Regions from separate parts of the Escherichia albertii genome, predicted to be linked through region 3. Evidence: riboswitches for the same ligand, from Rfam matches in the RefSeq annotation. Region 3 holds a riboswitch; each other region holds the start of a gene.
What was found. Region 3 has a riboswitch for thiamine pyrophosphate ahead of thiB (thiamine ABC transporter substrate binding subunit). Riboswitches for the same ligand answer to the same signal wherever they lie in the genome.
Positions count from the first base shown of each region.

Region 1: linked by a shared signal. The riboswitch ahead of thiC (phosphomethylpyrimidine synthase ThiC) and the one ahead of thiB (thiamine ABC transporter substrate binding subunit) in region 3 are both predicted to bind thiamine pyrophosphate.
Region 2: linked by a shared signal. The riboswitch ahead of thiM (hydroxyethylthiazole kinase) and the one ahead of thiB (thiamine ABC transporter substrate binding subunit) in region 3 are both predicted to bind thiamine pyrophosphate.

Region 1 is NZ_CP117568.1:3,270,623-3,280,867, forward strand. It holds gene PS053_RS15915 (hypothetical protein) at 1-1,466, shown strand, start outside; gene PS053_RS15920 (DUF4867 family protein) at 1,497-2,132, opposite strand; gene thiH (2-iminoacetate synthase ThiH) at 2,466-3,599, opposite strand; gene thiG (thiazole synthase) at 3,596-4,366, opposite strand; gene thiS (sulfur carrier protein ThiS) at 4,368-4,568, opposite strand; gene thiF (thiazole biosynthesis adenylyltransferase ThiF) at 4,552-5,307, opposite strand; gene thiE (thiamine phosphate synthase) at 5,300-5,935, opposite strand; gene thiC (phosphomethylpyrimidine synthase ThiC) at 5,935-7,830, opposite strand; TPP riboswitch at 7,910-8,010, opposite strand; gene PS053_RS15955 (Rsd/AlgQ family anti-sigma factor) at 8,062-8,538, opposite strand; gene nudC (NAD(+) diphosphatase) at 8,633-9,406, shown strand; gene hemE (uroporphyrinogen decarboxylase) at 9,446-10,245, shown strand, end outside.
Region 2 is NZ_CP117568.1:1,171,486-1,181,730, reverse strand. It holds gene PS053_RS05945 (putative fimbrial-like adhesin protein) at 1-431, shown strand, start outside; gene rcnB (Ni(II)/Co(II) efflux transporter accessory subunit RcnB) at 513-851, opposite strand; gene rcnA (nickel/cobalt efflux protein RcnA) at 1,069-1,884, opposite strand; gene rcnR (Ni(II)/Co(II)-binding transcriptional repressor RcnR) at 2,005-2,277, shown strand; TPP riboswitch at 2,369-2,465, shown strand; gene thiM (hydroxyethylthiazole kinase) at 2,500-3,288, shown strand; gene thiD (bifunctional hydroxymethylpyrimidine kinase/phosphomethylpyrimidine kinase) at 3,285-4,085, shown strand; gene PS053_RS05915 (glycoside hydrolase family 25 protein) at 4,151-4,966, shown strand; gene PS053_RS05910 (DUF6493 family protein) at 5,052-7,625, shown strand; gene PS053_RS05905 (DUF6493 family protein) at 7,622-10,245, shown strand, end outside.
Region 3 is NZ_CP117568.1:3,815,233-3,825,477, forward strand. It holds gene araC (arabinose operon transcriptional regulator AraC) at 217-1,095, shown strand; gene PS053_RS18470 (DedA family protein) at 1,181-1,945, shown strand; gene thiQ (thiamine ABC transporter ATP-binding protein ThiQ) at 2,053-2,751, opposite strand; gene thiP (thiamine/thiamine pyrophosphate ABC transporter permease ThiP) at 2,735-4,345, opposite strand; gene thiB (thiamine ABC transporter substrate binding subunit) at 4,321-5,304, opposite strand; TPP riboswitch at 5,335-5,435, opposite strand; gene sgrR (DNA-binding transcriptional regulator SgrR) at 5,469-7,124, opposite strand; gene sgrT (glucose uptake inhibitor SgrT) at 7,213-7,344, shown strand; gene leuD (3-isopropylmalate dehydratase small subunit) at 7,450-8,055, opposite strand; gene leuC (3-isopropylmalate dehydratase large subunit) at 8,066-9,466, opposite strand; gene leuB (3-isopropylmalate dehydrogenase) at 9,469-10,245, opposite strand, start outside.

The DNA.
Region 1 (10,245 bases), 540 kb from region 3:
CGCGAAATAGCGAGCCGCAGATGGCGGCGAAGGTTGGTGACTCCGTGGCGCGCGCTCACGGGCGGAAAGGGTGCATTGTTGAGCAATATTATGCGCGGGTGAAGCCAGACACGCATTTTGCCGCCGGGCAGTGGGAAATTTCGCTGCATGACATCCGGTTGCAGGCATTGCGCCATCACCTCCTTGGTGCGCGGCAATTTTTGATGCATGCGTTCTGGCTGACGGATGGGGAGGCAAATGACGACGTATTAAGTAACCCGCGTTTTGATTTTGCGCCGGGCGTTAACTTCCAGCCTTGGTACGCCTTCCACGCCGGGTTTGCTCAGGAATCTGGTCGCCTTGCCGAATTTCTTGAGCAGGGGGAGCCGTATGTTGATGTTGGCGTACTCTACCCCAAACGGACTTTCTGGCACTGTGGCGTGGATGGCAACGAAGGGCAGTCAGGCGAATATTGGGCAAAACAACTCAGCGCTCAGGGATTTGAATATTTCTTTATTGATGAAGAGAATTTGCTCCAGGCTGATGGAACGCGCATTAACGGCATGAATTTCCCGGCGCTTCTGTTAGCGGACGTTAAGGTGGTGAAATCAGCCGCCACGCTCAGCCAACTGGAGCACTTTGTCGCCGCTGGCGGTCAGCTTCTGATCGCCGGTGAGCTTGCGGCATATAGCGAGGAAAAAGGTGAAGACCGTTCTCTCACCGAAAGGCTGCAAAAACTGATTGAGGCGCAACCGCAGTGCAGCACGTTAGCCGACACGCTGAAAAACGATCGTCCCTTTGTTGAGTGTCCCCCTCGGAAAACTGCCGTCTGGACGCGAATTACGCAGGATGACACATCACGTTACGTCAGCGTATTTAACGACGGTGATACCCCGCTCTACGGCTGGCTACATTTTCCGGGCCTCAGCGGGCAGTTGTCGGAGTGGCATCTTGCAACGGGAGAGGTTTCAGTGCTGGAAGAGCATCTCATGGGAAGTTATCCGCTACAAATCGAACCCTGGCAGGCCCGTTGTTTCTCATTACAGGTAGCGGAAAGTCGCCACGAGGTGGTGCTGGATAAGCGCTGGCAGCTGCTGGTGGATAACGTTTCCCGCCCCATTGAGGTAACAAAAGGGTGGGAGCAGCAGGGGATGGAGACGTGGTGTGGTCCGGGACGTTATCAGTTACACTTTGCGCTGGAGACGATTACCGACGATATTGAGCTTTATTTACCGCAAGTGCAGGGAAGCGTTGCTATCTGGCTTAACGATACGTTAATTGCCGAAAAGGGCTGGCCGGAATATCGCTTCACCTTGCCACAGTCTTTGCTGAAAAAGCGTAATGAACTGGCGGTAGTAGTCTACCCATCGGCTGCGAATCATTATTATTCTGCGAGTGCATGGCAGGGGAATGAGTGGGATCGCTGCGGTTTGACCATGCCACCACGCGTGCGAACAAAAGACAGCGTGGCGGTAATTGCCGGGTAAAGAGGAGGCGAAGAGAAATCTTCGCCATTTTCACACCTGAATAATATCATTAACGCAAAGATGCGGCCCTTTTAATAATGGGCAAGGATGCTCAGTGAAACTTTCATGAGCGATAAACCAGGTATTTCGCTTGCTCAATATTGTGGGTTTTTTCTTGCCATCAATATCTTCATTAGTTCCATCAAGAAGAATAATCGCTGCGCTAAAAGGTTGTGCATTGATACTAATAGGGCAGTAATGTAGCGTTGTGCTATAAAGTTCAATCACCGATTTTGCCGGAATGAAAAATGGCTCTGCAAGTTCACCATTAAACGTGTCTCCCTGCATCAACCCTCGTTTACCTAAAAACAGGAAAAAGTCGCTGGCGGCGATAATGACTTCACTCCCCTGGTGATATTCAAAGCCATTCTGGGTGGTATTTACCCCGCAAACATACCCAGCCTGAACGGGCATTTCACCATAGATTTGGCACTGAATGTCGCTCACGGCGGAGTATCGGTTTAAGCGCTCATCGCTTCTGACATACGCCACCTGATCCGCTGGTACAGAAATTTCATCTTTAAGGTATTTAAGCAATGAATCTACATTTATTACAGAAATTACGTTTCCGTATAAGTGAAATTCATCACTATGAATCGATAACGCCTTTTTGGGGTAAACTGACATGATATTCTTGACCATATTTTGGTGAGGGTAAAATTATTATATCCTGTTATTGCATTCTCTTTTTTTGACGGCGCTCTTGCTTTGCAATTAAAACTTTATGTCGTGTCCGTTAAAATAGTTGTCTTATTGAAATGGTTATTTCTTCTGGCAATTATGAAATAGCGTACTGAGACGTTATTTTAAGAAAGGCAGGGCGAAACGAGGAAGAAGCTTTTCGCCCTGGACAACATTCCTGCTGACGGCACTACCATAAAAAACACAACGCTTTCAACAACCTTGCGTTTTTCATCTTCCGTAGCGGCTCGGAATAAATTTATGTTGTTACATTCCGTCTCATAGCTTTTGCGAGGCGCGTCCCAGATAACTGTCCCAGTCTTTCCATACTGGCTGCAAACCCTGAGCGGTTAATGCGGCGGCAACCGCTTCAGGTCTGCGATCGTCGTGCGGTGTGAACTGTTCCAGCTCGGGGTGATTGTCGGCATAACCACCTGGCTGCGTTTTCGAAAAAGCGCTGACGTTATTAATTGCCAGCGGAATAACGCGATCGCGAAACCACGGTGATTCCCGCGTGGAGAGTGACAGTTCAATCTCCGGCGCAAGCAGCCGGAAGGCGCAGATGGTTTGCACTAACTGGCGTTCATCCATAATCGACGCAGGCTCAATGCCGCCAGTACATGGACGCAGGCGTGGGAAGGAGACAGAGTAGCGGCTTTGCCAGTAATGCTGTTGCAGCCATAGCAAATGTTCTGCAACCATATAGCAGTCAACGCGCCAGCTGTCGGAAAGGCCAATTAGCGCGCCGAGGCCTATCTTATCAATCCCCGCACGGCCCAGCCGATCCGGTGTTTCCAGACGCCAGAGAAAGTCCTGTTTTTTGCCTTTCAGATGATGGAGGGTGTATGTCGCCTCGTGATACGTCTCCTGATAAACCATCACTCCATCGAGACCAAGTTGCTTTAACTCGGCGTATTCTGCTTCCGCCAGCGGTTGCACTTCCATCTGTAGTGAAGAGAACTGCTCACGCAGAGCAGGGAGATGACGACGAAAGTAATCCATCCCCACTTTCGCCTGATGTTCACCGGTGACCAGCAACAAATGTTCAAAGCCCATCTCCCGGATAGCGGCGCTTTCTCTGGCGATATCCGCTTCATCCAGCGTTTTGCGCTTGATGCGGTTGCTCATGGAAAATCCACAATAGGTGCAGTCGTTAGCGCAAAGATTAGAAAGATAGAGCGGGACGTAGAAGCTGACGATGTTGCCAAATCGCTGGCGAGTCAGACGCTGCGCTCGCTGGGCCAGGGGTTCCAGATAGTCACTGGCGGCAGGTGATAACAGCGCCATCATATCGTCGCGGGTGAGTTGCGAGGCATTTAGCGCTCGCTCTACGTCAGCAGCCGTTTTGCTGTTGATACGCAGGTGGATATCGTCCCAGTCCAGTTGTCGCCAGCGATCGCTGAAGGTTTTCATGCCGATGCCTCCAGAAATCCGGTCAGTGGGCTGGTGGCATGAGCAAAATGACTGCGGCTGCCCGGTCCGGCCTGACGTGCCAGCAGGCCCGCTTCAACCGCCAGACGAAATGCCTTCGCCATGTTGATGGGATCGTCCGCGACGGCAATCGCCGTATTCACTAACACTGCATCGGCCCCCATTTCCAGCGCCTGCGTGGCATGGCTGGGAACGCCGATGCCAGCATCGACAACCACCGGAACCGTAGTTTGCTGGATAATAATCTCCAGCATGGCGCGGGTTTCCAGCCCCTGATTAGAGCCAATCGGCGCGCCGAGCGGCATCACCGCTGCACAGCCGACGTCTTCCAGACGTTTGCACAACACCGGATCGGCACCGCAGTAAGGCAGCACGACAAATCCCTGTTGCACCAGCGTTTCGGCGGCTTTCAGGGTTTCGATAGGATCGGGCAACAGCCAGCGGGCGTCAGGGTGAATCTCTAATTTTAGCCAGTTTGTGCCTAACGCTTCACGTGCCAGATGGGCGGCGAAGATCGCTTCCTCTGCCGTTTTCGCCCCGGAAGTATTCGGCAGCAGGGTCACACCCGCCGTGATAAGCGGTTCGAGGATAGCGTCGTTGTGCTGGCGCAAGTTGACGCGTTTCATTGCCAGCGTCACCAGTTGACTGCCGGAAGCGCGAATAGACTCCACCATCAGTTGTGAAGAGGCGAATTTCCCGGTGCCGGTAAACAGATGTGAATCAAACGTTTTGTCCGCAATACGTAACATCTCAACCCCCTGCAATAACCTGAAAAAGCAGGATCTGGTCGCCATCCTGCACGATATGTTGCGCCCACTGTTCGCGCGGGATGATTTGCTGATTAATCGCCAGCGCCGCACCCGCTTGTTGTTGATTGAGTTGCTCCAGCAGCTCGTGAACGGTTTGTCCGGCGGCGCATTGCATCGGTTGATCGTTAAACAGGATCTGCATTGCATCCTCCACATACCGGGCAACCACTGGCGCGGCGCAACGCCAGGCTGCGCCACTGGCTCGACTTACCGTCGAACAGTCGGAGTTCTCCCGCAGGCGTCTCTATACCGCTTAATAACTTAATTGCTTCCAGTGCCTGCAACGTGCCCATAACCCCGACCACCGGGCCAACCACGCCCGCCGTGCGGCAGTTGCGTTCAGGTTCCTGGTTATCTGGCCACAGGCAGCGGTAACACCCCCGCTCCCAGGGCGGCGTCAGTACCATCAACTGACCGCCAAATCCGACCGCGCTGGCGGTGATTAGCGGCGTGTTGAGTGCCACGCAGGCGGCATTAATCTCCTGGCGAGTCGCCATATTGTCGGTACAGTCGAGCACCACATCGGCTTGTGCAACCGCATCTTTTAACGCCTCACCTGTTAATCGTTGTTGCAATGCCGTCAGTTGAATGTCGGGATTCAACTGTGTCAGTCGCTGTTGGCTGACCTGCGATTTCGGGCTGTTGATATCTTCAGTGGTAAAGAGGATTTGTCGTTGTAGATTGCTTAAATGCACATCGTCGTCATCTGCCAGTATCAGCGTCCCGACGCCTGCGCCCGCCAGGTATAGCGCAGCAGGTGTACCCAGCCCGCCAAGACCAATAATCAGCACCTGGCTGTCGAGCAGTTTTTGCTGCCCGTCCAGAGCGATATCGTCGAGCAGGATTTGGCGGCTATAACGCATAAAGTCACGGTCATTCATCGCCAACTCCTGCAATTTCCAGCAGCTGTGCCGTTGCCAAACGCCAGTCTGCGGCTTGAGTAATGGCGCTGACGACGGCGATACTGCCGACACCCGTCGTCATCACCGCAGGCGCGCGCGCCAGACTGATACCGCCAATCGCCACGGTGGGATAATCAGCCAGGCGCTCAACATGCCGTGCCAGCTGTTCCAGCCCCTGTGGTGCGGAAGGCATCTGCTTGGTTTGTGTCGGGAACACATGTCCCAGCGCGATATAAGAAGGGCGTGCAGCCAGCGCGACGTCGATTTCCATATCATCATGGGTCGAAACGCCCAGCCGCAGACCTGCCGCGCGGATGGCGCTGAGATCGGTGGCCTGCAAATCTTCCTGCCCCAGATGGACGCCATAGGCCTGATGTTTGATCGCCAGTCGCCAGTAATCGTTGATAAACAGTCGTGCGTTATAGCGGCGGCCCAGCGCAATTGCCGCCACAACATCGGCTTCAACCTCTTCATCGCGCCGATCTTTGATGCGTAGCTGGAGGGTGCGCACGCCTGCATCCAGCAGGCGTTCGATCCACTGTACGCTGTCCACCACCGGGTACAGTCCTAAACGAAAGGGCACAGGAGGAAAATCAGGCTGATACATCACGCTTCCTCCTTACGCAGGTAGATTTCTCCGCCTCTGGCGCGGAAGTTCTCCGACATATCCGCCATTCCCGCTTCAATGGTTTGTGCGGCAGCGTAATCGCGCACTTCCTGACTGATTTTCATCGAGCAGAATTTCGGCCCACACATGGAGCAAAAATGGGCGACCTTGCCGGACTCTTGCGGCAGAGTTTCATCGTGATAAGCGCGGGCGGTAAACGGGTCGAGAGCCAGATTAAACTGGTCCTCCCAGCGAAATTCGAAGCGGGCTTTCGACATCGCGTTATCGCGAATTTGCGCGCCCGGATGCCCTTTTGCCAGGTCGGCAGCGTGGGCGGCAATCTTGTAGGTGATAAGACCTTGCTTAACGTCTTCTTTATTGGGCAGACCCAGGTGCTCTTTTGGCGTTACGTAGCAGAGCATCGCACAGCCAAACCAGCCGATCATCGCTGCACCAATCCCCGACGTGAAGTGGTCATAACCTGGCGCAATATCGGTGGTCAGCGGCCCGAGAGTGTAAAATGGCGCTTCGTGGCAGTGCTCTAACTCCTCGGTCATATTGCGGCGAATCATCTGCATCGGCACATGCCCGGGGCCTTCAATCATCACCTGTACGTCATATTCCCAGGCGATTTTGGTCAGTTCGCCCAGCGTATGCAGCTCGGCAAACTGCGCTTCATCGTTGGCGTCCTGAACAGAACCGGGGCGCAGGCCGTCGCCCAGCGACAGCGAAACATCATAAGCGGCACAGATTTCACAAATTTCGCGGAAGTGTTGATAGAGGAAATTTTCCTGATGATGGGAGAGGCACCATTTCGCCATAATCGAACCGCCGCGAGAGACGATGCCGGTCAGGCGTTTCGCGGTCATCGGTACGTAGCGCAGCAGCACGCCCGCATGGATAGTGAAGTAATCCACACCTTGCTCGGCCTGTTCCAGCAGCGTGTCACGGAAGACTTCCCAGGTAAGATCTTCAGCGATCCCGTTCACTTTCTCCAGCGCCTGGTAGATCGGCACAGTGCCGATCGGCGCCGGGCTGTTACGCAAAATCCACTCGCGGGTTTCGTGAATATAGCGACCGGTGGAAAGATCCATCACGGTATCTGCTCCCCAGCGCGTGGACCATACCAGCTTTTCCACTTCTTCTTCGATGGAAGAGGTGACCGCCGAGTTGCCGATATTGGCGTTAACTTTTACCAGGAAATTGCGACCAATAATCATCGGTTCTGATTCAGGATGATTAATGTTGGCGGGGATAATCGCGCGTCCGGCAGCGACCTCATCACGGACGAATTCCGCGGTGATATTTTCCGGCAAGCGTGCGCCAAAACTCATTCCCGGATGCTGGTGGCGTAAAACTTCGCTACGTATGCGCTCGCGGCCCATATTCTCGCGGATGGCGATGAACTCCATCTCCGGCGTGATGATACCCTGGCGGGCATAGTGTAACTGTGTGACGCGGCGGCCTGCTTTGGCGCGTTTTGGCGTTAATACGCCACTAAAACGCAGCTCGTCGAGGCCATCATCTGCCAGCCGCGCTTTTGTGTAATCGGAACTGCGCACGGTAAGTTCTTCGGTATCGCCGCGTGCATCGATCCACGGCTGGCGCAGTTTTGCCAGCCCTTGCTGCACGTTAATGGCGATCTGTGGGTCGCCATACGGGCCGGAGGTGTCATAGACCGGAATCGCTTCGTTTTCTTCGTACTGCGGCTGTTCTTTGCTACCGCCGATTAGCGTCGGGCTAAGCTGGATCTCACGCATTGGCACGCGCACGCCGGGGTGTGTGCCGGTGATGTAAATGCGTTTTGAGTTCGGAAAAGCGGTGCCCTCCAGAGTATCGATAAAATGTTGGGCCTGGGCGCGTTGTTCGCGGCGGGTCAGTTTTGTTGCAGACATAGCTCATTCCAAAAGTTAAGGACGTGGCTTGTCAGACGACGGATGAAGCAAGAGACGATCGCCGCAAAGGCGATGCGATAGCAGATTAACTCTTGTTCCCTTCGCAGGTATTAGCCTGATCAGGTTCCGCGGATCCCGAATGAACGGTCTCAGCCAGTTAAGGCACTCCGACAAGAAATTAGCCCCGCAGACGGGGCGTTGGCTGTAAATTACGCGTTAACCGCGCAGAACTCAAGCAGGATGTTTGACGCGAGCGGCATCAAGCACCAGCAGAATCAGCTTATCTTCCAGCACAAAGCGCGCTTCCAGCGCCTCGCCGATGTCAGATAAAACCTGTTGAAACTCAAGGTAATTATCGTGATCGATGGCGGTTTCCAGGCTGGAATCGTAGTAATCCATAATCTGTTGGGTATTGGCTTCAAGCTGGGGCCAAATCTTCGTGGCGCGAGCGAGTTGTCCGTTGCCTTCCAGCTTATGAAGAATGCGTTCATAAATACTGAAATGTCCGGCAGACAAGTAATCGACCAGGCTCTGGCAAAAATCATCAAGGGCTTTTTCATTTAGCCTCATGTACGATTCTTTACCAGGCTTAATGCCAACCAGATTGTAGTAAGCCACGAGCAGATGCTTACGTACATGTAGCCAGCGATCAACCAGTTTGTTACTTCCTCTGACGTGCTCCGTCAGGTTATCGAGCTGGTTAAGCATGATTGACTCCGCAAGTTTGAATTCAAAAACTGCTCAGTGAGAAATGTAAAAACCATGTTAAACATGCCAGTGATGCAAAGGTAGTGCAAGAGCTATGGATCGTATAATTGAAAAATTAGATCACGGCTGGTGGGTCGTCAGTCATGAACAAAAATTATGGTTGCCGAAGGGTGAATTACCCTATGGCGAAGCGGTAAATTTCGATCTTGTGGGCCAGCGCGCACTACACATCGGCGAATGGCAGGGAGAACCCGTTTGGTTAGTACAACAGCAGCGTCGTCACGATATGGGATCGGTGCGTCAGGTCATTGATCTGGATGTCGGGCTGTTTCAACTGGCTGGACGCGGCGTGCAACTGGCGGAGTTTTACCGTTCGCATAAATACTGCGGATATTGCGGGCATGAAATGTATCCGAGCAAAACCGAATGGGCGATGCTGTGCAGTCACTGCCGCGAGCGTTACTATCCACAAATCGCCCCCTGTATTATCGTTGCTATCCGGCGTGATGATTCGATCCTCCTCGCTCAACATACCCGCCATCGCAATGGTGTCCATACGGTACTTGCCGGATTTGTCGAAGTGGGCGAAACCCTCGAGCAGGCAGTCGCGCGTGAAGTGATGGAAGAGAGCGGAATTAAAGTTAAAAACTTGCGTTACGTGACTTCCCAACCGTGGCCGTTTCCCCAGTCTTTAATGACCGCGTTTATGGCGGAATATGACAGCGGCGACATCGTGATCGACCCGAAAGAATTGCTGGAGGCGAACTGGTATCGCTACGACGATTTGCCGTTACTGCCGCCGCCCGGTACCGTGGCGCGTCGTCTGATAGAAGATACAGTGGCGATGTGTCGGGCAGAGTATGAGTGATGATACACTGACCGCCTGACGCACTAAGGAACAGCCAAAATGACCGAACTTAAAAACGATCGTTATCTGCGGGCGCTGCTGCGCCAGCCCGTTGATGTCACTCCAGTATGGATGATGCGCCAGGCGGGTCGCTATCTACCGGAATATAAAGCCACGCGCGCTCAGGCGGGTGATTTTATGTCGCTGTGCAAAAATGCCGAGCTGGCGTGCGAAGTGACTTTGCAACCGCTGCGTCGCTATCCGCTGGATGCGGCGATTCTTTTCTCTGACATTCTGACTGTCCCGGATGCGATGGGGCTAGGGCTTTATTTTGAAGCCGGAGAAGGTCCGCGATTCACCTCGCCAGTCACCTGTAAAGCCGATGTCGATAAACTGCCAATCCCGGACCCGGAAGATGAGCTGGGTTACGTGATGAACGCGGTGCGTACCATTCGCCGCGAACTGAAAGGCGAAGCGCCGCTGATTGGTTTTTCCGGCAGCCCGTGGACGCTGGCGACTTACATGGTGGAAGGCGGTAGCAGCAAAGCGTTCACCGTGATCAAAAAAATGATGTATGCCGATCCGCAGGCGCTGCACGCGCTGCTCGATAAACTGGCGAAAAGCGTCACGTTGTATCTGAATGCACAGATCAAAGCTGGCGCCCAGGCAGTGATGATTTTCGACACCTGGGGCGGCGTGCTTACCGGGCGCGATTATCAACAGTTCTCGCTCTATTACATGCATAAAATTGTTGATGGTTTACTGCGTGAAAACGACGGTCGCCGCGTGCCGGTCACGCTGTTTACCAAAGGCGGCGGACAGTGGCTGGAAGCGATGGCAGAAACCGGTTGCGATGCGCT
Region 2 (10,245 bases), 2.0 Mb from region 3:
TAATTACTTTAAAGAGTATTCCTGTTTCACAATTGCCTGCAGCGGGTAATAAAACAACGCTTAACAGCAATACTGGAGATATTATTCTGCGATGTAAAAATTTATTAGGTCAACAGAATCAAACATCAAGAAAAATGCAAGTATATCTATCAAGCTCTGAGCTGTTGCCCGGCAGTAATACGATCCTGAAAGGCTCAGATGATAATGGTGTCGGATTTATCCTGGAAAGTAATGGTTCACCTGTGACTCTTTTAAATATCAGTGATAGCAGCAAAGGATACACTAATTTAAAAGAAATTGCGGCGAAGTCGAAAATTACGGATGCTACGATCTCAATTCCGGTGACTGCCAGTTACTATGTCTATGATAAAAATAAAGTTAAATCAGGTGCAATTGAGGCTACCGCCCTGATCAACGTGAAATACGACTAATAACAAGTAAGACGGGCAAGTGGCTAATAATAAAAAATAATAAGGTGTCTGCATTTCCCCCCTCTCTCCGAGGGGGTTTTTTTAGCGGTGATAAAAAATCTCACCGTCGTAGGCTTTAATGATTTTTCCGTCGCTATCGTTGATCAGCACATATGCACCGCCCATATAGGTCCAGTGCGTTCCCACATCGGGCGCAGGCAGGTTACGCAACTGCCACTGCTTAATGTTGTACTCATCGGTGCGGTACATCTCTGGTACAGTATCGCCGGGTTTGAAATGCTTGAAGTCAGCAATGAAACTGCTTAACTCATACTTTGAAATTCCCGAGGTATTAGTCGAACCCGCGGTGGCTGGTGCGGCCCAGGCTGCGCTGGTGACCAGCAAAAGCGCTCCCAGCAACATCTTATTTCTTATGGTCATATACTCTCCACTTTGGGGATCAGTAAAATCAGCTGAATATCTTTCCCGCCATACAATATAACTGACAAGCGATATTTTGTTAGTGATCCCGTGATTTCGTAAAAAGTGTAAATGAAAGGATGCCGTAAAAGCATCCTCATTGCGCGGGAAGTAAGCGGAAATAGCTGATTTAAGAATCATCCTGGGTCACAGCAGTACCGAGGCCCTGAGAATTGTTTTATCTCATAATACCGATGAAACCATGCACGCCCATATACAACCCAACTAAACCAATCAACAAGCTGGAAAAGTAGGGGGCTCTTTTAGCAAGAGTGTTAAATCCATTCCAGCGTTTAGCGACCTGTTGAACACTGATTGCCGCGCCAACGCCCACTGTGACCAGCGTTAATGCCAGGCCGATACTAAAACTGACGACCAGAGTTGCCCCCAGCGTCAGGGCTTTTAGTTGAATACAAATCAGCAGAACGGTAATCGCCGCAGGGCAGGGAATCAGTCCGCCCGTTAAGCCAAACAACAGTATTTGCCAGTTAGTCACCTCTCTGCCATCAAAGCGCCGTTTAATGTCATTGGCATGTGCTCGCGCGTGGGCATCCTGATATTCGCCATGCTCGTGATGGTGATGATGTTCGTGGTCGTGGTGATGTTCGTGATCGTGATGATGCTCATGATCATGCATATTCTCAAGCCAGTTTCGCTCGCCGCGCCAGGTACGCCAGAACATCCAGAAAGCGGTACCAAGAATGATCGCCGCGGAAATTAATTGCAGCCATGGTTCAGCCGATTGCGCAGTAAAGCGTTTGCTGATCGTCATTCCGCCAAAGGCTATCAGCCAAACCACCGCGGTGTGCGAAATGGTCGCTGCCAGTCCAAGCATCACTGCCTGTTTAATGGTGCCTTTAATAGCGATGATAAATGCTGCCATCATCGTTTTTGAGTGCCCCGGTTCCAGGCCATGAAGCGCACCGAGTAAGATGGCGCTGGGGATGAAGAACCAGGCGTTTCCTTGCTGAAGAAGTGTTGTAAAGTTGGTCATGATAATAATTCTTAATATTAAATTGGCGTAGAGATTCTACTCCCCCCCAGTACATAATACTACCCCCCAGTAGATTAATAGTGCTATGATTTTTCTCTATCTTGTTAAGAAGGTCTGCTCATGTCTCATACCATCCGGGATAAACAAAAACTGAAAGCGCGCGCCAGTAAGATTCAGGGGCAGGTCGTTGCGCTCAAGAAAATGCTCGACGAACCGCATGAGTGCGCCGCCGTCCTGCAACAAATCGCCGCCATTCGTGGCGCGGTAAATGGTTTGATGCGGGAAGTGATTAAAGGTCATCTGACAGAACACATTGTGCATCAGAGCGATGAACTAAAGCGGGAAGAAGATCTGGACGTTGTTCTGAAGGTGCTGGATTCTTATATCAAATAATGTCACAACGCTGTTGTAAGACTGGCGGTTTTCCTCGTTTACAACATGTGCGCTGGACATTACCATCCTCTACTGCGATTTATTATCGTAACCAAACGACTCGGGGTGCCCTTCTGCGTGAAGGCTGAGAAATACCCGTATCACCTGATCTGGATAATGCCAGCGTAGGGAAGTCACGGACCGCCAGGTCATTGCTTCTTCACGTTATGGCAGGAGCAAACTATGCAAATCGACCTGCTAAGTCCGACGCAATCTGCGCACGCTTTACACCTGTTTCAACAACATTCCCCCCTTGTACACTGCATGACCAATGATGTGGTGCAAACCTTCACCGCCAATACATTGCTGGCGTTGGGCGCATCGCCAGCCATGGTGATTGAAACGGAAGAGGCCAGTCAATTTGCGTCCATTGCCAATGCCTTGTTGATTAACGTCGGCACGTTGACACAGCCACGTGCGAAAGCGATGCGTGCCGCCGTCGAACAGGCGCATATCGCACAAACACCCTGGACGCTTGATCCCGTTGCGGTTGGCGCGCTCGACTATCGCCGCCGTTTTTGTCGTGAACTTTTATCGTTAAAACCTGCTGCAATACGAGGAAATGCGTCGGAAATCATTGCATTAGCGGGAGCTTCACGAGGTGGACGCGGTGTGGATACTACTGACGCCGCAGCAGACGCGTTGCCTGCCGCACAATCCCTGGCGCAAGAATCTGGTGCAGTAGTCGCGGTCACAGGCGAGGTGGATTATGTTACTGATGGCTGCCGTACTGTTGGCATTCACGGTGGCAGTCCGCTAATGACCAAAGTGGTCGGAACTGGTTGCGCATTATCGGCAGTGGTCGCTGCCAGTTGTGCATTACCGGGCGATACACTGGAAAACGTCGCATCTGCCTGTCACTGGATGAAACAAGCCGGAGAACGCGCTGTTGCCAGAAGTGAAGGGCCGGGCAGTTTTATTGCTCATTTTCTTGATGCGCTCTGGCAGCTGACACCGGAGGTGAAGGCATGAAACGGATTAACGCTCTGACGATTGCAGGCACCGACCCGAGCGGCGGCGCGGGAGTTCAGGCCGATCTAAAAACCTTCTCCGCGCTTGGTGCATACGGTTGTTCGGTGATGACCGCGCTGGTGGCGCAAAATACCCGCGGCGTACAGTCGGTGTATCGTATAGAACCTGATTTTGTTGCCGCCCAACTCGATTCCGTGCTCAGCGATGTTCGTATTGATACCACTAAAATCGGCATGCTGGCTGAAGCTGATATTGTTGAAGCCGTGGCGGAACGGCTGCAACGTTATCAGATCGAAAACGTAGTACTGGATACTGTCATGCTGGCAAAAAGCGGCGATCCGCTACTTTCACCTTCGGCGGTTGCCACTCTTCGCAGTCGATTATTGCCGCAAGTTTCATTGATAACTCCAAACCTGCCGGAAGCAGCGGCCTTGCTTGATGCTCCACACGCTCGTAATGAACAGGAAATGCTGGAGCAGGGGCGCGCCTTATTGGCGATGGGGTGCGGTGCGGTGCTGATGAAAGGTGGGCATCTGGATGATGAACAAAGCCCGGACTGGCTGTTTACCCGCGACGGCGAACAACGTTTTACCGCGCCGCGCATTATGACTAAAAACACGCATGGCACAGGTTGTACGCTCTCGGCGGCGTTGACGGCGCTACGTCCGCGGCATAAAAACTGGGCCGATACTGTTCAGGAAGCCAAAAGCTGGCTGTCAGCGGCGTTAGCTCAGGCCGACACGCTGGAAGTCGGTCATGGGATTGGTCCGGTTCACCACTTCCACGCCTGGTGGTGACCGCCGTACTATAGCTGCTTTGGTTATTGTCAGCCTTTTTGCGCTGAAATTCAGGGATGAAACCAATGCAGCTAAAAATCGTCAGTCGCAAAAAATTCACCGTCTTGTTATGCGCTCTGGGGCTAATTTCCATCGTTGCGATTTATCCCCGCCAGACGGTGAATTTTTTCTATTCCACGGCAGTTCAGATTAAAGACTACATTCACTTTTATGGTTATCGTCCGGTCAAATCTTTTGCTATTCGCATTCCTGCCAGTTACACCATTCATGGCATAGATGTTTCACGCTGGCAGGAGCGGATAGACTGGCAGCGTGTGGCAAAAATGCGCGACAACGGTATCCGCCTACAGTTTGCTTTTATTAAAGCGACGGAAGGCGAGAAACTGGTCGATCCGTATTTCTCACGTAACTGGCTGCAAAGTCGTAAAAATGGTCTGCTACGTGGGGCATATCACTATTTTTCCCCATCGGTAGCGGCTCCAGTTCAGGCGCGATTATTTCTGCAAACGGTAGATTTTAGTCCTGGCGATTTTCCCGCTGTGTTGGATGTAGAAGAACGAGGAAAATTATCAGCAAAAGAATTACGCAAACGGGTAATTCAGTGGTTAAAGATGGTTGAAAAAAACACTGGCAAAAAACCGATTATCTATTCCGGGTCTGTGTTTTATCAGGAAAATCTGGCGGGATATTTTAATGAGTATCCCTGGTGGATTGCTCACTATTATCAACGTCGTCCAGACAGTGGATCACGATTGTGGCGTTTCTGGCAGCATTCGGATCGCGGTCAGGTGGATGGTATCAATGGCGCGGTGGATTTTAACGTGTTTAATGGCTCGGCGGAGGAATTACAGGCTTTCGTGGAAGGTACTCTTAAGCAGTAAATCACAAAAATCAGAATTTCGGGGGCTGATATAACAGGTGATCAACCCGGTATCATGGGGAAAACTTCATGGAAGAGACTAGCCAATGATACCTGTCGAACTGATTCGCCAAAAAGATTATCCAGCCATTGTTGACTGGGCACTGGCATTAAAAGAAAAAGACCGTCTGGCTGTACTTAAGGCTCTACAAGAAACTGATTATCATCCACTGTTCTCTGGGGAAGATGCGCACGATGCGTTCTCGTTGAGTAAAGTGGTATGCGCACGTAACTATACAGAGCAAAAATTATTCCCTATCCACTGGCCCAAAAATCAAACCAAACTTCATGAATTGCTGGGTAGTAGCAATAGCTCAGTACACCATGCACTCCTCACTTATTTTAGCCATACTGTTCCTGATTATCTCGATAGTATAATTAAAGATTTATTGCTTGCTACATATACTTATCCAGATTTCCGTCTTATATGGAGTTTTTATCAACATGGGTGGATAAAATTCAATGAGGAATCATTTGTCAATATATTATTTTATGCCGGTAGGTATATGCATAATCCCAGAGATGATATCGCCTGGTTGCGTGAAAACCCACAGGTAATAGAAAAGTTAATAATACCGTTCCCTCAATATGAGGTTCCAGTACTGTTGCGTAGTCACTTTTATCAGGCGGATAACTCACCTTACGGTGGGATCTTGACCGAATTTTGGGATGAAATGTTTAAGCAACTTATGGCTGAAAACCTTCTACCTCGCCAGTTAATTAAGGAGTTATTAGCTTCATTAACAAATAATTTTAAGAAAGCCCGTCTTGACTGGCATATTCGTCTGGTAAACATGTTTAACCCACAAGAAGATGAATGGATTGATAATCAGCAGTTATTATTTTCAGGGCTGAATGCCAGCAATAATTCAGTCGTCAATTTTGTCATTCAGACAATTCAAACATTATACACTCACCCTGAGTTCGACCATTCATCATTTATGCAGTGTTTTCCGGTAATTAGCGGACGAGAAAAATGCGATAAATCATTATTAATAGCACTGGATATTGCCGAGACATTGGCAGAACGCTATCCCCAATATCGTACAACACTGGCGCAAAACGTGTCAGGAACCCTAATTCAGCGCACCGAAAAATTACAACTACGCACGGCTGAATTAATGTTGAAATACCAGCCAGCACAGGACATTGCCGCGCTAACTGAGCCATGGTTGGGAGGCTTAAAGCACAGTGTACTGGCACTGTTACAATGTGATTCACCGCTGGATGAAAGTCATGTTATTCCAATGCTACAACATGAGCAGGTTATTGTTCCTGAAAACTGGGATGCGTTGTTGTTTCAAACTGGAAAAATGTTGGAAAATAAAGAAGCCCTGGATATTGAACTTTTTTATGCCGGGATTATTGCTCTGCAAAATGAACTTCCTGCTGGTTATAAAAAACAATTACAACCGTACTATAAAAAATTACATAAAAAGTATCTCGGATCATCAATACTCTATAGTCTGAGAGATTTTTTTCAGCAGTGGTTAAACGATGAATATGCATCAACGCCGGAGCGACATGAACGCCGCCTCCCGCATTTACAAAACCAAAACCAGCTGGTGCTTTCGCGGCTGCGTGATAACTGCCACTTAACTTTACTGGCAACGCCAAGCCACACGCCGTTCTATGTTTCGCCGCGAATCCTGGTGGAGCGATTGTTGGCCCACGAACGCGAGAATTATCCGGTTGATGTTGATGATTTAATTATCGCCTGTAATCGTATTTTGCCAGGCGAGGTAACAGCAGAAGTGAAGCAACAGGCATTTATGTTAACCGGGAAATACGCCCAGGCGGTGCAATATTTGTTGCGGATTACTGATGATATATCGGCAACAAATGACGAGTTTTTACCACTCTGGACACAGATTACACGCACCCGAAATACAAACGGGGTATTTCCACAATATGAATCTATCGCCAAAGAGCAGGCGAGTTGGCCGGGTATAGCCCAACCATTCACCTGTACGTATCGCATATTAATTGATAAGAATGAATATAAAACCTGGTATAAACTGGCATTAAATAACCGTGTGCCTTATTACTGGGAGAGAAAGAGTCTTCACCCTTATCCTGGTCATTATTATTATATGAGTCTCTGTCGTGATGAGTGTTGTCACTGGAAGGACGTATTGTATTATTTATCTTTGGTGCCAAATTATCCAGATTCTTGGTTAAATTTCTTTATTCCAGCTACGGCATCGGGAAACGAAGTTGATGGCTTTGAAGAATGTTTATATCCTCTACAATATTTGCTTGAAAACCAACTTCGTGTTCATCACGCAGGCTGGGTCTATATTGCAGTTTGTTTACTTTTTGAGAAAAAGATTAGCCGCGATTTGGCAGCTGAATATATACAATTGGCTATCCAGCATAACTTTGTAGACAGTCACTATCTGTCTGAATGTATTGCTTACTTACTCATGTATAAGTATGCGCCGGTTAATAGATTTATTGAATATCTTGATAACCACAATGGTGATCCAGCAATACGAAGATTCCAAAAGCAAATTCTGGAGAATTGCATCACACTGGCTGGTGAAAAAGATCTGCCTACTAATTATAAAAAATTAATGGCTTATCTAAATGAATTTATTATACAAGGATGTGAAAGATGAACGATATTAAAGAACAATACAGTAATATTATTGAGTATGGAAATTCTGAACAGTTAATAGTTCTATTAAAAGGATTGAGTGAAAAGTCTCGAAAAGATTTAGCTCCACTAATCAAGAAGGATATAAAAAGATTAACCGGTTACAAGGAAATATCACGGGGTAGATGGAGGATTATTGGTAGTGAAATTCAGTTCAGAATGTTAGGTGTTGCAATATTATGTTGTTACAATAAAAAAGATTGTAATAACATAAAATCTATTGTGTTTAGAAATAACCATTATTTGGATGCAGCACTGGAACTATTTTCTCCTGATTGGTTTACAGATTATATCAATATTTTTGCGGATAAAGATGGTTGTCCTTTTAATTATGAACAAATTAGTGACTGGGTTGCTGCTGGTTATCTAACTAATGTATCGCCAATGCTTATCGCGAAAAGCATTATACATAGTATAACTCTACAAAAGCACTCTTTCACTTTAGATGTTCATCTGTGGGAAATATTTAATTACCCTTGTAATATATCATGGACTGACCGCTGGGATCGTGCACAAGAGAAACCAGATGACGCCGATGAACAAAAATGGATATATTATTTTAAAAAATTCTCTAAAGACAAAAGGATAGACAGAATGCGGGTTTTGAAAGAAAGCCTCCTTGCTGTCAATCGCGGTTTCAATAAAGATCAAACTAACTGGTATATGGCGTTATTCACGGCGCTGGAGCCTACTGAAAATGAATGTTTACATTTACAAAGAGAACTATTTTCAGTATTCCATTGTCCACATAATAAACCAATTGCCACAATATTAAATATTATTAAAAGCCTTATATTAAATCCTGGATTTGATAACGATGAATTTATTAATCATCTACCACTCCTTTTTTCTTCAATAATCAAAGGTACAGTAAATAGCACTTTAATATTGGCAGATAAACTGGCAAGTCAATACCCTGATAAACGAACGATTATTTGCTATCATCTCTCAGGTGTATTCATCAATAAAAACCCTGGCCTTCAGGATAAAACTGCAAAAATTATTGCTAAATATGGTGATCCGGCAGATGCTGAATTAAGTGTATTGTTAGATAGCTATACCAATAGTTTGCTAACTGGCGCTCGAGAAGTATTAACAGACTTTCTTGATGCCAAACCTATGGTTGCTGATGACGCGCTACAATTGCACTCGGTTATGCCGCTGATTCGTAATGACAATCGTATCCTGGAAATTAAAACCTGGGATGATTTTGTTTTCCTCGCGGGTAGAGCATGTCTTAACCTGGAATCGTACCATTTTGACCTGTTTCCCGCAGCGTTGTTACGTTTTGCTCCTCAGATTAATAAAGATAATATTAGTCAACTTGAGCCTGCTTTTGGACTGGCGGTAAAAACATTGCAATCTGGTTCTGTATCAGTTGGCGCATTTGATAAAATACTTGCAACATTTATTCTTGAGTTTGCTGGCGATTTACTAAGAGAATTGCCAAATAAAAATATAAGCACAAAATATAATCAATATCTTGCCATCATTAATAATGAGAATAAGAATTTAAAACTTAACTGGGGTTTTCATGAATGGCAGAAGTCCACTAAAGCAAAATTTCAGCCATGGATTGATATATTAATTAATGTGCTGCATTCGTTACAAAAAACAGAACCGCTGCCACTTCTTTCAACTCCGACACATTTACCGTGTTTCATTGATCCATATACTCTTGTACAAAGGCTAAAAAAATATCAAGCGGCAACTCAAGTTCCTGATAATTTCGATTTTCAGCTTGCTATTCAGCGTTGTGTGACTCCAGAAAATGAAATTAACTTAGCGGGACTTAGCCAAAATGATACTGCACTATTAAACTATTTCTTCTATGATGATGTGAAGTCACTTAAATGTGTTGAAAATGATGATTTAGCATTGTCAGCCATTATTACACGTAATGCCAGTCACTATGATTTAGCGTCATTCGAATACGGTTTGATTTTGCTAAATAAAAACAATTTACCCGCAAAGATCATCTCTAATGATTTTCCATGGTGCCTTGAGACAAAAATACAGACAGCACCTTATTTAAAGGAGGAGTTTTCTTACAAGCAATTGAGTGTTGATATTCCTCGTAACTGGCTGCAAGAAAATACCAGCCTTTTTTATGCTTTTAGTTTTATGAAAGCATCGGCTGATTTGGCAACAGATAAACATCGATTGTTGTTTTCTTTTCCTGTCGCTCACGATCTCTTTTTAGTACAGTTTATCGCATACCACTTTAAAACAGAATATAACGAGTCTCGTGATATTATTCACTTGTTGCAAGCGATGCTGGAACTGCCTTTGCCATTAACCCCGATGGGCCATCTACTTACCGCTTTTTGTATGCTTCACGCTGACAAAACGGTCCGTGCTCTTGCTGGTGAATTATGGATTGATAAACTGCGTTATCCACAAGGTGTGAATTCTACCCATATCGGCGACATCCTGGGGCGTCTGGAAAAAGAAAACTGGGCACCACTCAAACGTTTTACCGATCTCGCTATGCAGTCGCTTATCAATATCAGTTCTCGCCATAATCAGTCATTACTGGAGATGGTCACTGCAATGGATAGCCATTTGAGTGCAGTCAAGAT
Region 3 (10,245 bases):
TGCAAATATTCAATGTGGACTTTTTTGTCGTAATTATAGACACTTTTGTTACGCGTTTTTGTCATACCTGATGCATATCCTGTCAACAAAGTGCTTTTGACAAGCGGGTTTGTCGGTTGGCTTTTTGAAGATGGCCTGTCAGAGACGCATAGCAGGTGATGTTTAGTGCAATATGGACAATTGGTTTCTCCTCTGATTGGCAGGAGTATGAAAAGTATGGCTGAAGCACAAAATGATCCACTGCTGCCGGGCTACTCGTTCAACGCTCATCTGGTAGCCGGTTTAACGCCAATCGAAGCGAATGGTTATCTCGATTTTTTTATCGACAGGCCACTGGGAATGAAGGGATACATTCTCAACCTCACCATTCGGGGTAAGGGCGTGGTGAAAAATAATGGGAAAGAATTTGTCTGCCGACCGGGCGACATTTTGCTCTTTCCACCAGGCGAGATCCACCACTATGGGCGGCACCCGGATGCCAGTGAGTGGTATCACCAGTGGGTCTATTTTCGCCCCCGCGCCTACTGGCAGGAGTGGCTAAACTGGCCCGCTATTTTTGCTAATACCGGTTTCTTTCGCCCGGATGATGCCTGGCTACCTCATTTCAACGATCTGTTTGGGCAAATCATCAATGCCGGGCAAGGAGAAGGTCGTTATTCAGAATTACTGGCGATAAACCTTCTTGAGCAATTATTACTGCGACGTATGGAGGCTATCAATGAGTCGTTGCACCCGCCGATGGATAATCGGGTACGCGAGGCCTGCCAGTACATCAGTGATCATCTTGCGGACAGTCATTTTGATGTGGCCAGAGTGGCGCAACATGTGTGCCTTTCACCGTCGCGTTTGTCACACCTGTTCCGCCAGCAGCTAGGGATTAGCGTTTTAAGCTGGCGTGAAGATCAGCGTATCAGTCAGGCGAAGCTGTTATTGAGTACCACCCGGATGCCTATCGCCACAGTTGGGCGTAATGTCGGTTTTGACGATCAGCTCTATTTTTCGCGAGTATTTAAAAAATGTACCGGAGCGAGCCCGAGTGAGTTTAGAGCAGGTTGTGAAGAAAAAGTGAATGATGTAGCCGTCAAGTTGTCATAATTGGTAACGAATCAGATAATTGACGGCTTGACGGAGTGGCAATGGGTTTGCAGAATCCCTGCTTCGTCCATTTTACAGGCACATTATGCAAGCATTGCTGGAACACTTTATTACTCAATCTACCGTGTATTCGCTGATGGCGGTGGTATTGGTGGCCTTTCTTGAGTCGCTGGCGTTAGTCGGCTTGATTCTGCCTGGTACGGTGCTGATGGCGGGACTGGGGGCGCTGATTGGCAGTGGAGAGTTAAGTTTCTGGCATGCCTGGCTGGCGGGGATTGCTGGTTGCCTGATGGGGGATTGGATCTCCTTCTGGCTGGGCTGGCGGTTTAAAAAGCCGCTGCATCGCTGGTCATTTCTGAAAAAGAATAAAGCGTTGCTCGACAAAACTGAGCATGCGTTGCATCAACACAGCATGTTTACCATTCTGGTCGGGCGCTTTGTCGGGCCGACGCGTCCGCTGGTACCGATGGTCGCAGGGATGCTGGATCTGCCGGTGGTGAAATTTATCACGCCAAATATTATCGGTTGCCTGCTGTGGCCGCCGTTCTACTTCCTGCCGGGGATTCTGGCGGGGGCGGCGATTGATATTCCTGGCGGAATGCAAAGTGGTGAATTTAAATGGCTGCTGCTGGCGACGGCGGTGTTTTTGTGGGTCGGTGGCTGGCTGTGCTGGCGCTTATGGCGCAGCGGCAAATCAACCGATCGTTTAAGTCATTATTTGTCGCGGGGCCGTTTGTTGTGGCTGACGCCGCTGATTTCTGCCATTGGTGTCGTGGCGCTGGTGGTGTTAATTCGCCATCCGCTGATGCCGGTATATATCGATATCTTGCGCAAAGTGGTTGGGGTTTAGAGCATCGTTTTGTAGGCCTGATGCGACGCTTGCCGCGTCTTATTGGGCCTATAAAATGCATACCCGTAGGTCGGATAAGGCGTTCACGCCGCATCCGACAGTGCATACTAACCCATAATCCCCAATAGCGCCGAAGCACTCGCCTTACCGCTCAACAACTCATCGGTCTTACCCTGCCAGGCGATGCGCCCGTCGGCGACGACCACCGAACGCGTGGCGATCCTCGCCGCATCTTCCACGCTATGTGACACCATCAATAGCGTCATTTTTTGCTGCTGGCAGCTCGTGCTCACCAGCGTCAGCATCTCCTGGCGTAGTGCCGGATCGAGCGCGGAGAACGGTTCATCAAGTAATAAAATGGGCTGTTCGCGCACCAGACAACGCGCCAGAGCCACACGTTGTCGCTGACCACCGGAAAGCTCGCCCGGCAACCGTACCATTAAATGATCAATTCCCATCTGACGGGCGATAGCGTGCATTTTCTCCTGCTGTGCCGCGTTCAGTTTCAATCCGGGATTAAGCCCCAGCCCGATGTTCTGCGCGACCGTCAGGTGACTGAAAAGGTTGTTCTCCTGAAACAGCATCGACACCGGACGGCGTGACGGCGGCGTTGTGGTGTGATCAACGCCATCGATAGTCAGCGAACCGCTGGCTGGCGTCAGAAAACCGGCGATCAAATTCAGCAGAGTACTTTTCCCTGCGCCGCTTGGCCCGAGGATTGCCACCTGCTCGCCGCGTTCCACCGTTAAGCTAAAACGCATTGGCAAATGGTGGTAAAGCCAGGTGATATCAGTCAGTTTTAACATTTCGCCCCGGTAGTTTTTCAATCACGGTAAATAGCATAAAACAGAGCAGTAGCAGAATTAACGCGGTGACTGCGCCGTCCTGGCTGCGATAAGAACCGATTTGCTGGTAGAGATAAAACGGCAGGGTGCGGAAATCATCGTTACCGAACAACGCCACCACGCCAAAATCACCAATCGACAGCACGCAGGCAAAGGCCAGCGCCTGCGCCAGTGGGCGTTTCAGGGCGCGCAGTTCCACCACTTTTAAGTGCGACCAGCCTTCAATACCCAGCGACTGGCACAGCATGCTGTAGCGGGCAGTGATATCGCGCATCGGGTTTTCCAGCACTTTCAGCGCATAAGGGATCGCCATTAACGCGTTGGTGAAAATCACAATGCCGTCAGAAGATTGCGGCAGGCCGATAGTGTTGTTGAGCAACAAAAAGAAGCCCGTTGCCAGCACAATGCCCGGCATGGCGAGGATCAACATGCCGCTCATCTCCAGCGCCTGACCCGCCAGCATTTTTTGCCGCGCCCGCAGTTCGCGGCTGCTCCATAGCAGCATCATGGTCAGCACCACGCACAATACGCCTGCTGCCAGTGCAATACGCAATGAGGTCCACAGTGCCTGCCACAACACCGGTTGCGACAGAACTTCTGGCAACTGGAGGTTTACTCCATCGACGATCACCGCCAGTAACGGTGGCAGTAATAACAGCAACGCCAGCGCAATTAATACTGTGTCGCAAATGCGGCTATGCAGACGATCGTCCGGGTCGCGCCAGCCTTGCAGCAGCGTGGTACCGGGGGCAATGGCTTTACTTAGTCGCTGACTCAACAGCACCAGCCCGAGACAGCACACCATCTGGATCAGCGCCAGCATCGCTGCGCGGGCAGGATCGTAGTCGTAACTTAGCGCCTGATAAATAGCCAACTCGATAGTGGTCGCCTGCGGACCGCCGCCCAGCGACAGCACGGTAGCGAAGCTGGCGAAACAGAGCATAAAGATAAGCGCAGCAACTGGCGGGATTTGTCGCCGTAGCCACGGCCATTCGATGAAGCGGAAAAAATGCCAGCCGCGCATCCCAAGCTGGGCGGCAAGCTGGCGCTGCTCGCCGGGAATGCTTTCCAGCGCCTGGAGGAATAAGCGGCTTGCCATCGGCAGATTAAAAAATACGTGTGCCAGCAAAATGCCTTGCAGGCCGTAGGGCGAAAAGGTCCACTCCAGACCAAGCGAATGCCAGAGCGAGGCCAGCCAGCCCCGACGACCATAGACGCTAAGAATGCCGAAAACGGCGACCAACACCGGGAGGATCAAGGTCATTGCGCACAGACGCAGCAGCGCTAGTCGCCCCGGAAAGCGCCTGCGATAGAGCGCGCGGGCGAGGAATATTGCGGGAACGACAGAGAGCAGCGCCGAGAGAAACGCCTGCCAGAAGGAGAAGCGCACCACATGCCACAGGTAGCTGTCCTGCCAGATGGCCGTCCAGTCACCCTGCGGTGCGTTCCACCACAGGGCGAGAAACGCCGCCAGTGCAACCGCCACTACCAGCGTGGCGGCGCTTAATCCTGGGATTAACCAGCCGGGAATTAATGACTGACGGCGCGTTGCCATTCGCTAATCCATGCCTGACGTTGTGCCGCCACTTCGGCTGGCGTGAACTCCAGCGTGGTGGCAGGTTTGGTCAGTTGTGCAAAACCGGCAGGCAGCGCGACGTTTGCTACCGGATACATCCAGTTGCCGGTTGGGATCGCATTCTGAAAAGCCGGAGAAACCATAAACTGGAGGAATTTTTGCGCCAGCTCCGGCTGCTTGCTGGCAGCGGTGCGGGCGGCAACTTCCACTTGCAGATAGTGGCCTTCGCTAAAGTTAGCGGCGGCGTAGTTATCTTTCTTCTCTTCGAGAATGTGATAAGCCGGGGAGGTGGTGTAGCTCAGTACCAGATCGCTTTCACCTTTCAAAAACAGGCCATAGGCTTCACTCCAGCCTTTGGTGACCGTGACGGTTTTCTTCGCCAGCTTCTGCCAGGCCTGTGGGGCGTCATTGCCATAGATTTTTTGCATCCATAGCAGCAGGCCCAGACCAGGAGTACTGGTGCGCGGATCTTCATAAATCACCCGCCAGTTCTGATCGCTCTCAACCAGTTCTTTCAGACTTTGCGGCGGATTTTTCAGTTTGTTCTTGTCGTAAACGAAGGCGAAATAGCCATAGTCAAACGGCACAAAGGTGTCATTATTCCAGCCGCCGGGAACGTTTATAGCCTCTGTCGCTACGCCGCTTTTGGCAAACAACCCGGTTTTGCTGGCGGCGTCTAACAGATTGTTATCCAGCCCCAGCACCACATCAGCTTTGCTGTTTTTGCCTTCCATCCGCAGACGGTTCAGCAGTGAGACGCCATCTTCCAGCGCCACAAATTTCAGTTCGCAATTGCAGTCGGCTTCAAAGGCTTTTTTGACCACCGGACCAGGCCCCCAGTCGGCGGCGAAGGAGTCGTAGGTATAAACAGTCAGAACGGGTTTTGCGAAAACGGGCGCTGTGCATAGCAACAGCAGGGGAAGACATTTTTTTAACACTTTGCACCTCAAAGAAGAGTGGCAAAGGACTTGAGAAGGAGCCTCAAATCCCTTCGCCGGCGTTATCCGGATCAGGTTCGACGGGTATTTTCTCAGCTTGCGCGTTAGCGCAGGCACCCCGTTGAGAACGGCGTTAGTGTAGTGAGTTTGTTATCAAGCAGCAATCATGGATCCGGCGGAGCAAACCAGGCTGATTTAAAATCAAACCAACCAAGAGTGTTCATGCGCAGGCCGCGCATACTGCGTTGCCCCTGAATAATCAGCCAGTGATGGATAAGCGGCACTATCGCTTTGCTGGCAACCAGTTGTTGGCACCAGTTCGCCAGATTCATCTCGCCATTGCGCCAGCGGGCGGCGTCGGCTTGCCAGTCGAGCGGAATACAGCGTTGTAGCAGCGGCACTTCACACAAGTGCGCGAACAGCGAAAAATCCAGCGGCAGCGTAAAGTTGGCGCTGTTAAGCCAGATATCGCTTTCGATCTCTCCTTCATGCCACTGATCGTAGTCGATCTCGTTGATGTTCAAGGTGACCTGATGACTCGCGAGAATCTTTTGCATGATCCTGGCAATTACCCGATGCTCAATATGATCCTGGTAAAAGGTTAGCGTGAGGTTTTCCAGCCCGGCGGGTTTTTCACAATGGGTGGGGCGGGCATGATGCCAGCGGGGGAGTAGGCCATATGCCGGGAACCACAGTTGCTGGTATTGTTCCTCGGCGAAATAGACCAGATTGGTTGGAGAAAGAACGTAACTTACCCACTCTCTGACCGCTTGATTTGCCCCGCGATGGGTGCGGCTGTCAAACAGTAAATAGTAGCAACCTTCTTCCAGTCGGCTTTCAATCTCTTTTTCTTCACCTTGCGGCCCTTGCAGCATCAGACCGCCAGCAGGCTCGTCGGCAATTTCCGGCAATACCCAGACATTAACCTCGTCAATTAGTGCCCGATAGCCAAAAAAATCATCGAATGCCTGAATTTTCAACTGATTAGTGGAGTTACGGATCACCGCATACGGCCCGGTGCCAATGGGATGGCTGGCAAAGTTGCTGAGTGTTTCCCATTCGCGCGGCAGGATCATTGCCGGAACTTGCCCTAGCAGTAACGGTAACCAGCGATCCGGCTGCGTGAGATGAATGTCCAGCGTCCAGGGTGTTGGTGAAACGATGTCTGCAATGTGGGAATAGAGTGGGAGCGTATTGATCCTTTTTAGGGAAGCGATTACGTCGTCCATTTCCAGTTCGCGTCCGTGGTGGAAATGGATCCCGGGGCGCAAAAAGAAGCGCCAGTGAAGCGGTGAAATTTGCTGCCAGTGGTGGGCGATGTCCGCTTCCAGTTCCCCATTTTCCTCATTTACGCGCGTTAGCGAACTGAAGATTTGCCGGGCGATATGGGTTTCGGAGCGGCGCAATGCGCTGCCAGGCAGCAGATTGCGCAACGGGCGATAATAGAGGACGCGCAGGATGTGCCGGCCCCGGCGAAAGCTGCGCCCCAGATGGGAAATCAGCATTTGCCGCACGGCGGTTTTATCACCAACGAGTTGCACCAGTTGGTCGATGCGATCCTGCTCCAGTAGGTCTTCCGCCCGCTGTTGCTGGAGCGCCAGCCCGGTATAGAGGAAAGTTAAACGCGAGCGTTTACCGCGTCCAACTTCTGCTTCCCACGTCAGCCAGCCGCGTTCCTGCATCGTGTTGAGCAGGGTGCGCATATGACGACGGGAACAGCTCAATAACTCCGCCAGTTCATTGAGCGTCGTGTCCTGCGATTTACCCTCGCAGCATTGCCACAGGCGAATGAACTGTTGTTGCAGACGACCAGAAGGCATAAAAGGGGAACTCCCGCGTAAAATCCAGCAATTTTATTTTCCCTATATTAAGTCAATAATTCTGATTGATGAAGCAAGGAGGTGTCCCATGCGCCAGTTTTATCAGCACTATTTTACCGCGACTGCGAAGGTGTGCTGGTTGCGTTGGTTAAGCGCTCCACAACGCTTATCCATGCTTGAGGAACTGATGCAGTGGGAGGGGAGTGATTCTGACTACTGATTTGCGGACATCATGTGTGACTGAGTATTGGTGTTAATCGCCACGCCAGCAGTGAATACCTGCTGGCTTTTTTCTTTTTGACGATTGAGTCGAGCGGCGTACAAACTAACGCATAAACGCTGGTTGTTTCGCCTCATAAGCGGCGATCGCGTCGTCATGCTGCAAGGTCAGGCCGATGCTGTCCAGGCCGTTCATCATGCAGTGGCGGCGGAAGGCATCAATGGTAAAGCGATAGGTTTTCTCACCCGCTTTCACCTCTTGCGCCTCCAGGTCCACATCGAAATGGATCCCTGGATTGGCTTGTACCAGCGCAAACAGTTCATCCACTTCGGCATCGCTTAATTTCACTGGCAGCAGTTGGTTGTTAAAGCTGTTGCCATAGAAGATGTCAGCGAAACTCGGCGCAATCACCACTTTAAAACCGTAATCGGTCAATGCCCACGGCGCGTGCTCACGCGAGGAACCGCAGCCGAAGTTTTCTCGTGCCAGCAAAATGGAAGCTCCCTGATATTGCGGGAAGTTCAGCACGAAGTTCGGGTTTGGCTGCTGGCCTTTTTCATCGAGAAAACGCCAGTCATTAAACAGATGCGCGCCAAAACCTGTACGGGTCACTTTCTGCAAAAACTGTTTCGGGATGATTGCATCAGTATCAACATTGGCGGCATCCAGTGGAACCACCAGGCCTGTGTGTTTGATAAATTTCTCTGCCATGGTGTGCTCCTTATTTAATATTGCGAATGTCGGCGAAATGTCCGGTCACAGCCGCGGCGGCAGCCATTGCCGGGCTGACCAGATGCGTGCGCCCGCCGCGCCCCTGGCGGCCTTCAAAGTTACGGTTGCTGGTGGAGGCACAACGTTCGCCCGGATTCAGACGGTCGTTATTCATCGCCAGACACATTGAGCAACCGGGTAAGCGCCACTCAAAACCGGCTTCAATAAAGATTTTGTCCAGACCTTCCGCTTCCGCCTGGGCTTTTACCGGACCAGAGCCGGGAACCACCAGTGCCTGCACGCCTGGCGCGACTTTCCGACCTTTGGCGATTTCCGCCGCCGCACGTAAATCTTCAATGCGTGAGTTGGTGCAGGAACCGATAAACACTTTGTCGATAGCCACTTCGGTCAGCGGAATGCCCGGTTTCAGCCCCATATAGGCCAGAGCTTTTTCTGCTGAGGCACGTTCAACCGGATCGGCAAACGAAGCCGGATCGGGAATTTTGTCGTTCACGGAAATCACCTGGCCTGGATTGGTGCCCCAGGTGACCTGCGGCGAAATCGCCTCTGCTTGCAGAGTGACAACGGTATCGAAAGTTGCGCCTTCGTCGGTTTGCAGAGTTTTCCAGTAGGCAACGGCATCGTCGAAATTCTTGCCTTTCGGCGCATGCAGACGACCTTTGACATAGTTAAAGGTGGTTTCGTCAGGCGCAACCAGACCGGCTTTCGCGCCCATTTCGATTGCCATATTGCACAGAGTCATACGACCTTCCATGCTTAAATCACGGATTGCTTCGCCGCAAAACTCCACCACATGCCCGGTGCCGCCTGCGCTGCCAGTTTTACCGATAATTGCCAGCACAATATCTTTTGCGGTAATACCCGGCGCGGCTTTGCCCCGGACTTCAATTTTCATGGTCTTCGCGCGGCTCTGTTTCAGGGTTTGCGTTGCCAGCACGTGTTCAACCTCGGAAGTGCCGATACCAAAGGCCAGTGCACCAAACGCGCCGTGGGTGGCGGTATGCGAGTCGCCGCAGACAATGGTCATTCCTGGTAAGGTCACGCCCTGTTCTGGTCCCATTACGTGGACGATCCCCTGATACGGGTGATTCAGGTCATACAGTTCGACGCCAAACTCTTTGCAGTTTTTGATCAGCTCCTGCATCTGAATGCGCGCCATTTCACCGCAGGCATTAATGTCTTTGGTCTGGGTAGAGACGTTGTGATCCATGGTGGCGAAGGTTTTCCCCGGCTGACGCACCGGGCGACCGTGGGCGCGCAGACCATCGAACGCCTGCGGTGAGGTCACTTCATGCACCAGGTGGCGGTCAATATATAACAGCGGGGTTTCGTTTTCGGCTTCGTACACTACGTGAGCGTCGAACAATTTTTCGTATAACGTCTTAGCCATGATTACACCCCTTCTGCCACATAGCGGGCAATGATATCGCCCATTTCATCGGTACTAACGGCGGCAGCGCCACGGGCTAAATCGCTGGTGCGAATGCCTTCTTCTAATGCGCGGTTAATGGCGCGTTCAATGGCGGAAGCCGCATCATCGGCATCCAGGCTGTAGCGCAGCAGCAACGCCAGCGACAGAATTTGCGCAATCGGGTTGGCAATGTTCTTGCCTGCGATATCCGGCGCCGAGCCGCCCGCCGGTTCATACAGCCCAAAACCTTGTTCGTTCAGGCTGGCGGAAGGCAACATGCCCATCGAGCCAGTGATCATTGCGCACTCATCAGACAGAATGTCGCCAAACAGGTTGGAGCACAGCAGAACGTCAAACTGTGATGGATCTTTAATCAGCTGCATGGTGGCGTTGTCGATGTACATATGCGCCAGTTCGACATCCGGGTATTCGGTGGCGATCTCATTAACGATCTCCCGCCATAAGATAGAAGATTGCAGCACGTTGGCTTTGTCGATTGAGGTGACTTTGTGGCGACGCTTGCGGGCAGATTCAAACGCGATGCGGGCGATACGTTCGATCTCAAAACGGTGGTACACCTCGGTATCAAACGCTTTTTCATATTGTCCGCTGCCTTCGCGACCTTTTGGCTGACCGAAATAGATGCCGCCGGTCAGTTCGCGCACGCACAGGATGTCGAAACCGTTAGCGGCAATGTCAGCACGCAACGGACAGAACGCTTCCAGCCCCTGATACAGTTTTGCCGGACGCAGGTTGCT